DNA from 2 places in the Streptomyces thermocarboxydus genome. Region 2 is predicted to be linked to the other one. Evidence: riboswitches for the same ligand, from Rfam matches in the RefSeq annotation. Region 2 holds a riboswitch; the other holds the start of a gene.
What was found. Region 2 has a riboswitch for glycine ahead of gcvT (glycine cleavage system aminomethyltransferase GcvT). Riboswitches for the same ligand answer to the same signal wherever they lie in the genome.
Positions count from the first base shown of each region.

Region 1: it holds a riboswitch for glycine, as region 2 does, so the genes downstream of both, gcvP (aminomethyl-transferring glycine dehydrogenase) here and gcvT (glycine cleavage system aminomethyltransferase GcvT) in region 2, are expected to answer to the same signal.

Region 1 covers NZ_CP058273.1:991,938-998,881, reverse strand. Annotated here, with positions in the region: gene ftsR (transcriptional regulator FtsR) at 1-355, shown strand, start outside; gene AY578_RS04700 (bifunctional nuclease family protein) at 455-928, shown strand; gene AY578_RS04695 (MerR family transcriptional regulator) at 1,119-1,802, shown strand; gene AY578_RS04690 (DNA polymerase IV) at 1,868-3,268, shown strand; gene AY578_RS04685 (PRC-barrel domain-containing protein) at 3,569-3,943, opposite strand; glycine riboswitch at 4,057-4,152, shown strand; gene gcvP (aminomethyl-transferring glycine dehydrogenase) at 4,327-6,944, shown strand, end outside.
Region 2 covers NZ_CP058273.1:5,005,132-5,012,075, reverse strand. Annotated here, with positions in the region: gene AY578_RS23240 (ABC transporter substrate-binding protein) at 1-791, opposite strand, end outside; gene AY578_RS23235 (enhanced serine sensitivity protein SseB C-terminal domain-containing protein) at 1,226-2,008, opposite strand; gene AY578_RS23230 (enhanced serine sensitivity protein SseB) at 2,127-2,903, opposite strand; gene AY578_RS23225 (AAA family ATPase) at 3,295-3,963, opposite strand; glycine riboswitch at 4,186-4,285, shown strand; glycine riboswitch at 4,286-4,409, shown strand; gene gcvT (glycine cleavage system aminomethyltransferase GcvT) at 4,446-5,564, shown strand; gene gcvH (glycine cleavage system protein GcvH) at 5,689-6,066, shown strand; gene glyA (serine hydroxymethyltransferase) at 6,081-6,944, shown strand, end outside.

The sequences.
Region 1 (6,944 bases), 4.0 Mb from region 2:
ACGCTGCCAGCTGCTCGCCGCCGCGGGGGTCGACGAGCAGCTCCTCGCCGAGTGGGAGTCGTACGGACTGCTCGCCCCGGTGGGGGACGGGGTGTACGACGCGGAGGCGGTCACCGTCGCCGGGCTGCTGACGGAACTGGGGCGGTACGGGATCGAGCCCCGCCATCTGCGCGCCATGAAGGCGGCCGCCGAGCGGGAGGCCGGGCTGGTCGAGCAGGTCGTCGCGCCGCTGCGGCGCCACCGCAACCCGCAGACCAGGGCGCACGCCGAGGACCGCACCAGGGAACTGGCCGGCCTCACCATGAAGCTGCACGCGGCGCTGGTGCGCTCGGCGCTCGGCGTGCGGCAGTCCTGAGGCCCTGGGACCTTCGGGAAACAGCACAGCACGGCCGGATCGGCCACCCGATCCCGGCCCGACTACCCAAACGTCCCGGGCACGGCCTAGGGTTGCTGTGTGAACGAGCTCGATGTCGTAGGTGTCCGGGTCGAGATGCCCTCCAACCAACCGATCGTGCTGTTGCGTGAAGTGGGCGGCGACCGCTACCTCCCCATCTGGATCGGCCCCGGGGAGGCGACGGCCATCGCCTTCGCCCAGCAGGGCATGGCGCCCGCACGGCCGCTGACCCACGACCTGTTCAAGGACGTGCTGGAGGCCGTGGGACAGGAGCTCACGGAAGTGCGCATCACCGACCTGCGGGAAGGCGTGTTCTACGCCGAGCTGGTCTTCGCCAGCGGTGTCGAGGTGAGCGCCCGTCCCTCCGACGCCATAGCACTCGCCCTGCGTACGGGAACCCCGATCTACGGAAGCGACACGGTGCTGGACGACGCCGGCATCGCGATCCCTGACGAGCAGGAGGACGAGGTGGAGAAGTTCCGCGAGTTCCTCGACCAGATCTCGCCCGAGGACTTCGGGACCAGCAACCAGTGAGCCGTTTCCCGGGGCCCCGGCGTCGGCCGCGGGCCGTGCCGAGGACATTCGGCTAGCCTTTCCCCGCGACGGGGCACGGGAAACCACTCTTAGGGTGATTATCACTCGGCGTGCCGAGTGTGGCGATCGTTGACGCACCCTTGGTGACTGCCTACCGTCGAGGAGGCAGGTCAAGGACGGAGGTCGGCGTGTGAGAAGCAGCGGCGACGGTACGGCTGGGGGTGCCCCCGGACGCGTTTTCGGGGCGGGCGGGCCGTATCCTCCCCAGAGCTCTCCGCTCCGCCCGGGCGGGGGTCATTCCGCGCGTGGCGGTGCGATCGATCCCGCTCCGCAGCGGCCGGCGGCTGTGCCGAGCGGTGGAGGGGCGATGGCCATGGTGTCCGAGGAGATCGGCTACCGGGGGCCGACGGCCTGCGCAGCGGCCGGCATCACGTACCGCCAGCTCGACTACTGGGCGCGTACGGGGCTGGTCGAGCCGAGCGTGCGTCCCGCCCACGGGTCGGGGACGCAGCGCCTGTACAGCTTCCGCGACGTCGTCGTGCTGAAGATCGTGAAGCGGTTCCTGGACACGGGCGTGTCCCTGCAGAACATCCGCACCGCCGTCCAGCACCTGCGCGAGCGCGGCTTCAGCGACCTGGAGCGCATGACGCTGATGAGCGACGGCGCCACGGTCTACGAGTGCACCTCGCCCGACGAGGTCCACGCCCTGCTCCAGGGCGGCCAGGGTGTCTTCGGCATCGCCGTGGGCGTGGTGTGGCGGGACGTCGAGAACGCCCTGTCGCAGCTGCACGGCGAGCGGGTCGACACGGGGGAGACCCTGATCGGCCACAACCCGATGGACGAGCTGGCCCGGCGCAGGAACCGCGCGGTCTGAGTCCGCGGCGCGCGGGCCCCGGCCCGACGAGGGCGTTGTCAGTGGCGTAGGGCAGCATCGGAGATGTGAGATCCGCTCCCACGATCCTGCATCTCGACATGGATGCCTTCTACGCCTCGGTGGAGCAGGCGTCCAAGCCGAGCCTGCGCGGCAAGGCCGTGATCGTGGGCGGACTCGGGCCCCGTGGTGTGGTCGCCACCGCCTCCTACGAGGCGCGGGTGCTGGGTGTGCACTCCGCGATGCCGATGTCGCAGGCGCGGCGGCTCGCGCCGAACGCCGCGTATCTGGTGCCCCGGTTCGCGCTGTACCGCTCCATCAGCGACCAGGTGATGGCGCTGCTGCGTGCCCTGTCGCCCCTGGTGGAGCCGCTCAGCCTCGACGAGGCGTTCGTCGACCTCGAGGCCGGGGGCACGGCGTGGGACGAGCGGTCGGCGCGGCTGGTCGGCACGAAGCTGCGCGCGGACATCCGCGCGGTCACCGGACTGACCGGCTCCGTAGGGCTGGCCGCGTCCAAGATGCTGGCGAAGATCGCCTCCGAGCAGGCGAAGCCGGACGGGCTCGTCGTCATCGAGCCCGGCACCGAGCGGGCGATGCTCGAACCGATGCCGGTGCGGACCCTCCCGGGCGTCGGCCCCGCCACCGGTGACCATCTGCGGCGGGCCGGCATCCACACGGTCGGCGAGATCGCCGAGGCCGGCGAGGACGAGCTGGTGCGGCTGCTGGGCAAGGCCCACGGGCACGCCTTGTACGCGATGGCGCTGGCCCGCGACGACCGGCCCGTCGTCGCCGAGCGTGAGACCAAGTCGGTGTCCGTCGAGGACACGTACGACGTGGACATCCATGACCGGGTGCGGGTCGGCCTGGAGGTGCAGCGGCTCGCCGACCGCTGCGTGCGGCGGCTGCGCGGTGCGGGGCTGTCCGGACGCACCATCGTGCTGAAGGTACGGCGGTACGACTTCTCCACGCTGACCCGCTCCGAGACCCTGCGCGGCCCCACCGACGACCCGGCCGTCGTCCGCGAGGCGGCGGCGCGGCTGCTGGACTCGGTGGACACCACGGGCGGCGTACGGCTGCTCGGCGTCGGCGTCAGCGGGCTGGCCGACTACACGCAGGAGGACCTGTTCGCCCAGGCGGCGGGCGGAGCGGCGGAGGACGTCGCCGAGGGCGAGGAGTCCGAGCCCGCGCCCGAGCCGCGCCCCGAGGCCCCGGTGGAACGGCGCTGGCCCGCCGGCCGTGACGTCCGGCACGCCGAGTACGGGCACGGGTGGGTGCAGGGCAGCGGCCTGGGCCGCGTGACGGTCCGCTTCGAGACCCCCGGCTCGGCACCGGGCCGCGTGAAGACGTTCCGCGTGGACGACCCGGCGCTGGAGGCAGCGGAGCCGCTGCCACTGGTGGAGTCGCCACCGGACCTGCCGGCGCCGATGGGACCACCGGAGGCACAGCGGCCTCGGCCGCTGGAAGCGTGAGCGTTGCCGCTTCGACGGCGCGGGTGGGCCACGTGAGTCGCACCGGCGGGATGCCGCGGGCGCCGTGGCGGTGTGCCCGTGGCGGAGGGAACCGGCTCGGTCCGGGGCTGACGGCTCGCCGCGGGGTGTGCCCCCCGTCGGCGGGCTGTCAGGGGCGGGCTTGTGGGCCGACCCGGCCGCGCGGCCGCCCGTGGGCGCGGGGCGTGGCCGGTCCTTGGCTCGTGCGTCGGGTGTCCTGGCCAGGGCGGGCCGTCAGGCCGGTGGGGCGGAAGGGCTCGAGAGACCGTCGCCCCGGTGGTGTCAGGTGTGCTCCTCCTGGCCCGCCAGCTTGCCGAAGTCCCTGTCCGGGAGCGGGGGAGGGGAGGCGACGTCCAGGCCGTAGTGGTGGTACAGCTGGAGCTCCTGCTCCGGGGAGAGATGGCGGCCGACGCCGAAGTCCGGCGCGTCCTTGATGAGGGACCGTTCGAACGGCACGTGCAGGGTCCCGTCGATCAGCTCGCTGGGTTCCAGGGGGACGAAGGCGTCCCGGCTGAACAGGCCGGTGCGTATCGCCGCCCACTCCGGCACGCCGGTGGCGTCGTCGAGGTAGACCTCGTCGATCGTGCCGATACGGGTGCCGTTGCGGTCGTACGCCTTGCGGCCGATGAGGTGACGCGGGTCGATGTCGGTCTGCACGGGCCCTCCACTCGTAGCAAACTCATCCGATAGCACTACAAAAAGGCACAATCGGCGGAACGGCCACTCGAAGGCCGGGGTCGTGACCTCGCTGGTACGCTGGCAACGGCCGCTGACCCCGTGCGGGAGAGTCCTCCAGGCACCACCGGAGGCGCCGAAGGAGCAAATCCTCCCCGGAATCTCTCAGGCACACGTACCGCACGGACGAGGTCACTCTGGAAAGCAGGGCGGGTGTCGACGGCTTCCGCTCTCACCGACGGTGAAAACCGGACCGCCAGCGGCGTTCCGGTGAAGCTCTCAGGTTGAGATGACAGAGGGGGAGGCCGTCCGGGCACCTGCGCCGTGGTGCCCCTCGAAGGTCGTCGGACCAGGAGGCCTCCTCAATGACTGCCCCCCGCACCCCGCTCTCCGAGCTCGAACAGGGAATCCCGTTCGAGCAGCGCCACATCGGCCCCGACCACGAGGCCCGGGCGAAGATGCTGGCCCAGGTGGGCTACGGCTCGCTCGACGAGCTGACCGCCGCCGCCGTGCCCGACGTCATCAAGAACGCCGACGCCCTGGACCTGCCCGGCGCCCGCAGCGAGGCCGACGTGCTCGCCGAGCTGCGCGGCCTCGCAGGCCGCAACCAGGTCCTCGGCTCCATGATCGGCCTGGGCTACTACGGCACCTTCACGCCGCCGGTCATCCTGCGCAACGTCATGGAGAACCCCGCCTGGTACACGGCCTACACGCCGTACCAGCCGGAGATCTCGCAGGGCCGGCTCGAGGCGCTGCTGAACTTCCAGACGATGGTCGCCGACCTCACCGGCCTGCCCACGTCCGGCGCCTCCCTGCTGGACGAGGGCACCGCCGCCGCCGAGGCGATGGCGCTGTCCCGGCGCATGGGCAAGAACAAGAAGGGCCTCTTCCTGGTCGACGCGGACGCCCTGCCGCAGACCGTCGCCGTCATCCAGACCCGCGCCGAGCCGACCGGCGTCGAGGTCGTCGTCGCCGACCTGAGCGACGGCATCCCCGCCGAGCTCGACGGCCGTGAGATCAACGGCGTCCTGATCCAGTACCCGGGCGCGTCCGGCGCCGTCCGGGACGTCAAGCCGGTGATCGACCAGGCGCACGAGCGCGGCGCGCTCGTCACCGTCGCCGCCGACCTGCTCGCCCTCACCCTGCTGAAGTCCCCCGGCGAGCTGGGCGCGGACATCGCGGTGGGCACCACGCAGCGCTTCGGCGTCCCCATGGGCTTCGGCGGCCCGCACGCCGGTTACATGGCCGTCCAGGACAAGATGGCCCGCAGCCTGCCCGGCCGCCTCGTCGGCGTCTCCGTCGACGCCGACGGCAACAAGGCCTACCGCCTGGCCCTGCAGACCCGTGAGCAGCACATCCGCCGCGAGAAGGCCACCAGCAACATCTGCACCGCCCAGGTGCTGCTCGCCGTCATGGCCGGCATGTACGCCGTCTACCACGGTCCCGAGGGCCTGCGGACCATCGCCCGCCGCACCCACCGCTACGCCGCGATCCTCGCCGAGGGCCTGCGCGCCGGCGGCGCCGAGGTCGTCCACGGCGCGTACTTCGACACCCTCACCGTACGGGTCGCGGGCCGGGCCGCCGAGGTCGTCGCCGCCGCCCGCGACAACGGCGTCAACCTGCGCCTCGTCGACGCCGACACCGTCTCCGTCGCCTGCGACGAGACCACCACCCGCGACCAGCTCGCCGCCGTGTGGCGCGCCTTCGGCGTCGAGGCCGACGTCGAGGCCCTGGACGCCTCCGCCGGGGACGCCCTGCCGGACGCGCTGCTGCGCACCGACGACTTCCTCACCCACCCGGTCTTCCACCAGCACCGCTCCGAGACGGCCATGCTGCGCTACCTGCGCCGCCTCGCCGACCGCGACTACGCGCTGGACCGCGGCATGATCCCGCTGGGCTCCTGCACCATGAAGCTCAACGCGACCACCGAGATGGAGCCGGTCACCTGGCCCGAGTTCGGCCAGCTGCACCCGTTCGTCCCGGCCGAGCAGGCCGGGGGCTACCTCACGCTCATCCGCGAGCTGGAGGAACGTCTCGCCGAGGTCACCGGTTACGACAAGGTGTCCCTCCAGCCCAACGCCGGTTCCCAGGGTGAGCTGGCCGGTCTGCTCGCCGTCCGCGGCTACCACCGCGCCAACGGCGACGAGCAGCGCACCGTCTGCCTCATCCCGTCCTCCGCGCACGGCACCAACGCCGCGTCCGCCGTGATGGCCGGCATGAAGGTCGTCGTGGTGAAGACCGCCGAGAACGGCGAGGTCGACGTCGACGACCTGCGCGCCAAGATCGAGCAGCACCGCGACGAGCTGGCCGTGCTGATGATCACCTACCCGTCGACGCACGGCGTCTTCGAGGAGCACGTCGCCGACATCTGCGCCCAGGTGCACGAGGCCGGCGGCCAGGTCTACGTCGACGGCGCCAACCTCAACGCCCTGGTCGGCCTCGCCAAGCCGGGCCACTTCGGCGGCGACGTCTCCCACCTGAACCTGCACAAGACGTTCTGCATCCCGCACGGCGGCGGCGGTCCCGGCGTCGGCCCGGTCGGCGTCCGCGCCCACCTCGCCCCGTACCTGCCGAACCACCCGCTGCAGCCGCAGGCCGGTCCGGAGACGGGCGTCGGTCCCATCTCGGCCGCCCCGTGGGGCTCCGCGGGCATCCTGCCCATCTCCTGGGCGTACGTCCGCCTCATGGGCGGCGAGGGCCTGAAGCGGGCCACGCAGGTGGCCGTGCTCAGCGCCAACTACATCGCCAAGCGCCTCGAGCCGCACTACCCCGTGCTCTACACCGGCCCTGGCGGACTGGTCGCGCACGAGTGCATCATCGACCTGCGCCCGCTCACCAAGGCGACCGGCGTGACCGTCGACGACGTGGCCAAGCGCCTCATCGATTACGGCTTCCATGCGCCGACGATGTCCTTCCCGGTGGCCGGCACGCTGATGATCGAGCCCACCGAGTCCGAGGACCTCATCGAGCTGGACCGGTTCTG
Region 2 (6,944 bases):
ATCTTGGCCTTCTCGCCCCAGTAGTCGTCGAAGCGCTCGAGGGTGACTTCCTTGTTGCCCTTGTTCCACTTGACGATCTTGTACGGGCCGGTGCCGGCGACCGTGCCGGCCTCCTGGCTGTACTTGGGGTACGTGATGGCGTCGCCCTTGGCGGTCGCCTCCTGCTTCTCGTACTCCTTGATCGCCTTCGGCGAGTGGATGGCGAGGGCGTTCAGCGAGAAGCCGCCGGGGAGGTTCGCGGAGGGCTGCTTGACCTCGATGACGGCGGTGTTCTCGTCCTTCGCGGTGCAGCTCTTGTAGTTCGCCTCGGGCGTCTCCGGGTCCTCGTTCTTCGCGAACCCGCCCATGATGGTCTGCCAGTAGTAGGAGACCGCGCTCGACTGGTAGGTGCCCTTCCAGTTGAACCAGTGGTCGTAGTTGGCGCAGACCGCGGCGGCGTTGAACGTCTCGCCGTCGTGGAACTTCACGCCCTTGCGGAGGTTGAAGGTCCAGACGGTGCCCGCGTCGTTGCTCGACCAGCTCTCGGCGAGGCCGCCGACCAGCTTGGTGCCGCCCGACTCGTGCTCGAGGAGGGCCTCGAACGCCTGGCGGGTCACGCGGAAGGTCTCACCGTCACTCGCGAGGGCAGGGTCCAGGGATCCCGGGTCGCCCGCACCGGCGAACACGAAGGTGTCCTTCTTGCCGCCGCTCTCGTTGTCGCTGTCCCGCTCGCTGGCGCAGCCCGTGGCGATCAGGCCGACCGCGACCGCGGCCGTGATCGCCCGAGCGGCTCGGGTCTTGAATATGCGCATACTGGGGCCACTCCGGGTCCGCTATGTGGATGCATCTTGACCGGCCGAACACTACAGACGTTCGCAGTGAGTCAGGAACAGTCCGGATAGCGGTGATACCTACCTGAGATCTGAACAGACGACATACGGGACTGTTCCGGCATCTTCGCGCGATGATTTAACACCGCGGACATGAATGACACCCCGGCAAGTGCCGCTCATGGAGCCCGGGATGGGCGTGAAGGCGCGGTGAAACCGCAGGTGACAGGGGGTCAGCACAAGGTCGCTGATCGCAATCGACGGAATCTGACGGAAAACGAGCGGCAGACGGGTCGGGACAGGAGCCTCAGTACCGCCCATTGTCCACATGCTGGACACGGGTGACGCTGCGTCACCATGCGCGAGGCCCCCGGCGGCGGGGCTGCCGCGCCGGGGGCCTCGGGAAGACGTACCGGTCAGAGGCGGTGCGCGGGCGGATAGCCGTAGCCCGCGGCGGGGGCGGGGGCGTGCGCCTCACGGTCGTAGAACGGGCGCCCGTTGACACGCAGCCACATCGCCACCGGGTCGTGCTCGTCGGACAGGGCGACCGTGGAGACGGGCAGTCCGTCGGGCACGGCGGGCAGCGACTGCCGCATCATCTGCCGCACCGACTCCACGGCGGGCGGCGAGGTGTCGTACACGTCCAGGCCGATGGCGAGGTACGGGGCGCCCAGCGCGGGCTGCACCCAGGCGCGGCGCAGCGCGCGCACGGCCGGGGTGCGGTGGGCGTTCTGCGCGAGGAGGGCGTAGAACTGCGGGATCTCGATGGCCGGTTCGGACAGCCGCAGAGGTCCGGCGGGCTGCTGGTCGAGCCCGCCGGCGATGCGGCGCAGGTCGAGCCAGGGGATGCCGACGCCGCCGCCGGGCGCGTGCGGGTTGAGCCAGAGGCCGTAGCGGTCCGGGTAGAGCGCGCGGGCCACCTCGAGCCCGTCGACCACCTCGTACGAACGGTTCCAGCCGCTGGCGGACAGCTCCTGGGCGGAGGTGACGCAGGGCGCGTAGCCGTGTCCGTCGACCTCCATGGTCCCGTACTGGGCGTCCGGCGAGCCGGCCTGGCCGTGCCAGAGCAGCATCCAGACCCTGCCGGACGCGGGGGTGGCGAGGGCGCGCAGCAAGGCCTCGTAGGCGTCGTAACGCCCGGGCGTCACCTGGCGCAGCATGTGCTCGACCTGTCCGGCCGCCGCGGTGCCAGCGCTCACTTGTATCGCCCCTCCGTACAACACCCTGCCGCCAATGCTCCTAGCTTAAGCCGACGGCCTCCGGCGGTCTGCGGTCAGTGCGCGGAAGGCTGCGCCCGCGGCGCATCGGGCGGGCGCCTCAGGCGCGCTGGTAGAAGGGGCGGACCTTGGCGCGCAGCCAGTCGCCGACCGGGTCCTGGGCCACGTCGAGGACGACGAGGTTGACCGGCCAGCGGGCGGGGCTGCGGCCCAGCGCCCGGCCGAGGGCGTCCAGCGGCAGCGCGCGCGGGTCGCCCTCCCAGTGCAGCAGCTCCACGCCGACGAACAGCACGGGGTCGGCCGTCTCGACGGCGGCCAGGCAGCGGCGGGCGGTCGCGACCACGCCGATGGCGTCGAACTCCTGCGAGGCGGCGGAGAGGAAGTCCACCGGGTCGTCCTGCCAGTCCGGTTCGTACAGCCGGACGCGGCCGCCGCTCGCGGGGCCCTCCAACGGGGAGCGTCCGGCCCGGCACAGCTCGGCCACGGCGGCCGGCGGCAGCGGGACGGCGACCGTGCCGCCCGGGTTGACGACGATGCCGGCCTGCGGCGGCAGTCCGCGGGCGAACTCCACGGCGGGCGCGATGGTGCAGCCCATGTGGGAGCCGACGACCTGGCGGAACTGCTCCTCGGAGCTGAAGACCGGCACGTACGCCTGGCCGTCCAGTTCCATGGTGGGCAGGTCGAGGGGGCCGCTGTGCGGTCCGCCGCCGTTGGGCAGGGGCACCCACACGAAGCTGCGGCCGAGGACCTCGACGATGCGGGCTCCCGCCGAGGGGACGCCGAGGGAGGCGGAGAGCGCCTCCTCCAGTTCGTTGCCGGGCCACCCGCCGTGCGGGTGGAAGTGCGTCCGGTCCGGGATGTCCGCCGGGAAGTCCATCTGTCGCCCACCGTCTGCCTGATGCCACTGCTTGACGGAAAGGCTAGCCGGTCAGCGGTGGAGCCGGTCCCGCACAGGGCGTTCGGGGACCGGTCGGCCGGTGCCCGCGGCCCGGCGCGAGGTGCTCGCCGGCCGGTCGGCCGGAGGGCCGGTCCGGCGTCCGGCATGCCCCGGACGGTCGGCCGGTCCCGCGTCCCGATTCAGGGCATACGCCGACCGGTCAGCCGGTGAAGCCGATCCGGCACCGGGCGCACGCCGGCCAAGTCGGCCTGTGTCGCGGCCCGGCATCGGACTCACGCCGACCGGTCAGCCGAAGGGCCGGCCCCCGCGCAGGGCGTGCGCCGGCCAGTAAACCGAGGGGGCGGCCCGGCACCGGACTCACGCCGACCGGTCAGCCGGTGAAGCCGATCCGGCGCAGGGCGTTCGCGGCGTCCCGGTCGACGAGCACCGCCGAGGCGCAGCCCCCCGGCACCCGGCCGGACTCCACGTCCTCCAGCAGCCGGGCGCACGCCGTGCGGTGCCGGCGGAAGGCGTAACGCGAGACGCCCCGGCCCCGCTCCAGCTGCCCGGCCAGGGCCTCCTCGGGCGGGACGTCGAGGAGCAGCAGGTGCAGCGCGGCCCCGCGGCGGCGGGCCTCGCGGGCCAGCCAGCGCCGCACCCAGGCCTGGGTGCCGCAGTCGTGCACGACGACCGGCCGGCCGGAGCGCAGCACGCGGCGCAGTCCGGCGTAGTGGGCGAGCCGCACCAGGGGCCGGTAGACGGCGTAGGGCAGCAGGCGGGGCATGCGGCGGTCCCAGCGGTCGCGGGCGTCCTGGGAGTCGACCCGTTCGCCGTGCACCGCGCGCCGCATCAGCGTGGACTTGCCGCTGCCGGGCAGCCCGGTGACGACGACGAGGTCGCGGGGGCCGAAGAGCAGGGCGCGCGGGCTGCGGCCCGAGCGGGCCCGCAGGTCCTGGACGAGGGGGACGGGAGCCGCGTCCCGGGCGCCTGCGGCCCGGGACGCGTGCTGCCGAGGCAGCGCGACGCCTGTGGTGCCGGCGTACGCCGTGGGCCTGTTCACCGTGGTCGTCCTCCCCTGGGGCCGGATACGGAGGTCCGATCCCCGCCGCGTGTAAAGAGAAGGTAATGCCAGGTCGCTCTCGGTTGCGTGCTCATTCCGACACAGGCCTGTCACAGCTCCCTGTGACCGAGCCTGCACGAGCCGTTCACCCTCGGCAAGGGCCCCCTGCCGGTGTCCCACGATGCGTGCAATGATGTGCGCGCCAACTGCATACCGGCCGTTTGAATCCGCGCGGGAGAGTCCCCGGCACCTGTGCCGCCGGGGCGCCGAAGGAGCAAGTCCCTCCCTTGAATCTCTCAGGCACCGTTACCGCGCGGGCGAGGCACATCTGAAAAGCGGGCCGCCGTCGCAGTGCTCCGGCGGCCTCACCCAAGGTGCAAGTCCTGACCGCCGTAGGACCGGTGGTCATGGCGAACCTCTCAGGTTCCGATGACAGATGGGGAGGAACGACCTCGCCGTCATGCCCCCTGGGAGACCGACCGATGAGCAGTACCGAACCCCGCCGCACCGCGCTCGATGCCCTGCATCGGTCGCTCGGCGCGACGATGACCGACTTCGCCGGCTGGGACATGCCCCTGCGCTACGGCTCCGAGCGCGACGAGCACACCGCCGTGCGCACGCGGGCCGGCCTCTTCGACCTCTCGCACATGGGCGAGATCACGGTCACCGGCCCGCAGGCCGCCGCCCTCCTCGACCACGCGCTGGTGGGCAACATCTCGGGCGTGAAGCCGGGCCGCGCCCGCTACACGATGATCTGCCGTGAGGACGGCGGCATCCTGGACGACCTGATCGTCTACCGCCTGGGCGAGACCGAGTACATGGTCGTGGCCAACGCCTCCAACGCCCAGGTGGTGCTGGACGCGCTGACCGAGCGGGCCGCGGGCTTCGACGCCGAGGTGCGCGACGACCGCGACGCCTACGCACTGCTGGCCGTGCAGGGCCCCGAGTCCCCGGCGATCCTGAAGAGCCTCACGGACGCCGACCTGGACGGCCTGAAGTACTACGCCGGTCTGCCGGGCACCGTGGCCGGGGTCCCCGCGCTGATCGCCCGCACCGGCTACACCGGCGAGGACGGCTTCGAGCTGTTCGTGAAGCCGGAGCACGCCGTGGAGCTGTGGCAGGCGCTGACCAAGGCGGGCGAGGGCCACGGGCTTGTCCCGTGCGGTCTGTCCTGCCGGGACACGCTCCGCCTGGAAGCGGGCATGCCGCTGTACGGCAACGAGCTGAGCACCTCCCTCACGCCCTTCGACGCCGGTCTCGGCCGGGTGGTGAAGTTCGAGAAGGAGGGCGACTTCGTGGGCCGCGCCGCCCTCGCCGAGGCCGCAGAGCGCGCCGAGAAGAACCCGCCGCGCGTCCTGGTCGGCCTGGTCGCCCACGGCCGCCGGGTGCCGCGCGCCGGGTACGCCGTGGTCGCCGGCGGCGAGAAGATCGGCGAGGTCACCTCCGGCGCCCCCTCCCCCACCCTGGGCAAGCCGATCGCCATGGCCTACGTCGACGCCGCCCACGCGGAGCCGGGCACCGAGGGCGTCGGTGTGGACATCCGCGGCAGCCACGAGCCGTACGACGTCGTGGCGCTGCCGTTCTACAAGCGGCAGAAGTGACACCGTCGTAGCCGGCCTTCGGGCTGCTTCCCGCGCGTCCGCGGCACGGGGGTCCCACCCGTCCGGCCGCTTGGCGTGCCCTCCCCGTCATCAGCAGTTTCCCGCGTACAGGAGAATTCAGGCCATGAGCAACCCCCAGGACCTGCGTTACAGCAAGGAGCACGAGTGGCTGTCGGCCGCCGAGGACGGCGTGGCGACGGTCGGTATCACGGAGCACGCGGCCAACGCGCTCGGCGACGTGGTCTTCGTCCAGCTCCCCGAGGTCGGTGACACGGTGACCGCGGGCGAGACCTGCGGCGAGCTGGAGTCCACCAAGTCCGTCAGCGACCTGTACTCTCCCGTCTCCGGCGAGGTCACCGAGGTCAACGAGGACGTGGTGAACGACCCGGCGCTGGTGAACTCGGCCCCCTTCGAGGGCGGCTGGCTGTTCAAGGTGCGGGTCACCGACGAGCCGGCCGACCTGCTGTCCGCCGCCGAGTACGACGCGTTCATCGCGGGCTGAGGAGCCGACGCCGTATGTCCCTTCTGAACACGCCGCTGCACGAGCTCGACCCGGCCGTGGCCGCCGCGGTCGACGCCGAGCTGCACCGGCAGCAGTCCACCCTCGAGATGATCGCCTCGGAGAACTTCGCCCCGGTCGCGGTCATGGAGGCCCAGGGCTCGGTCCTCACCAACAAGTACGCCGAGGGCTACCCCGGCCGCCGCTACTACGGCGGCTGCGAGCACGTCGACGTGATCGAGCAGATCGCCATCGACCGGGTGAAGGAGCTGTTCGGCGCCGAGCACGCCAACGTCCAGCCGCACTCGGGCGCCCAGGCCAACGCGGCCGCGATGTTCGCGCTGCTGAAGCCGGGCGACACGATCATGGGACTGAACCTCGCACACGGCGGGCACCTGACCCACGGCATGAAGATCAACTTCTCCGGCAAGCTCTACAACGTGGTCGCGTACCACGTGGGCGACGACGGCCAGGTCGACATGGCCGAGGTCGAGCGGCTCGCCAAGGAGAACAAGCCGAAGCTGATCGTGGCCGGCTGGTCGGCGTACCCGCGTCAGCTGGACTTCGCCGCGTTCCGCCGGATCGCGGACGAGGTCGGCGCGTACCTCATGGTCGACATGGCGCACTTCGCCGGTCTGGTCGCCGCGGGCCTGCACCCGAACCCGGTGCCGCACGCCCATGTCGTCACGACCACCACGCACAAGACCCTCGGCGGCCCGCGCGGCGGTGTGATCCTCTCCACGGCCGAGCTGGCCAAGAAGATCAACTCCGCGGTGTTCCCGGGCCAGCAGGGCGGTCCGCTGGAGCACGTGGTCGCCGCCAAGGCGGTCGCGTTCAAGGTCTGCGCCTCGGAGGAGTTCAAGGAGCGCCAGCGCCGCACC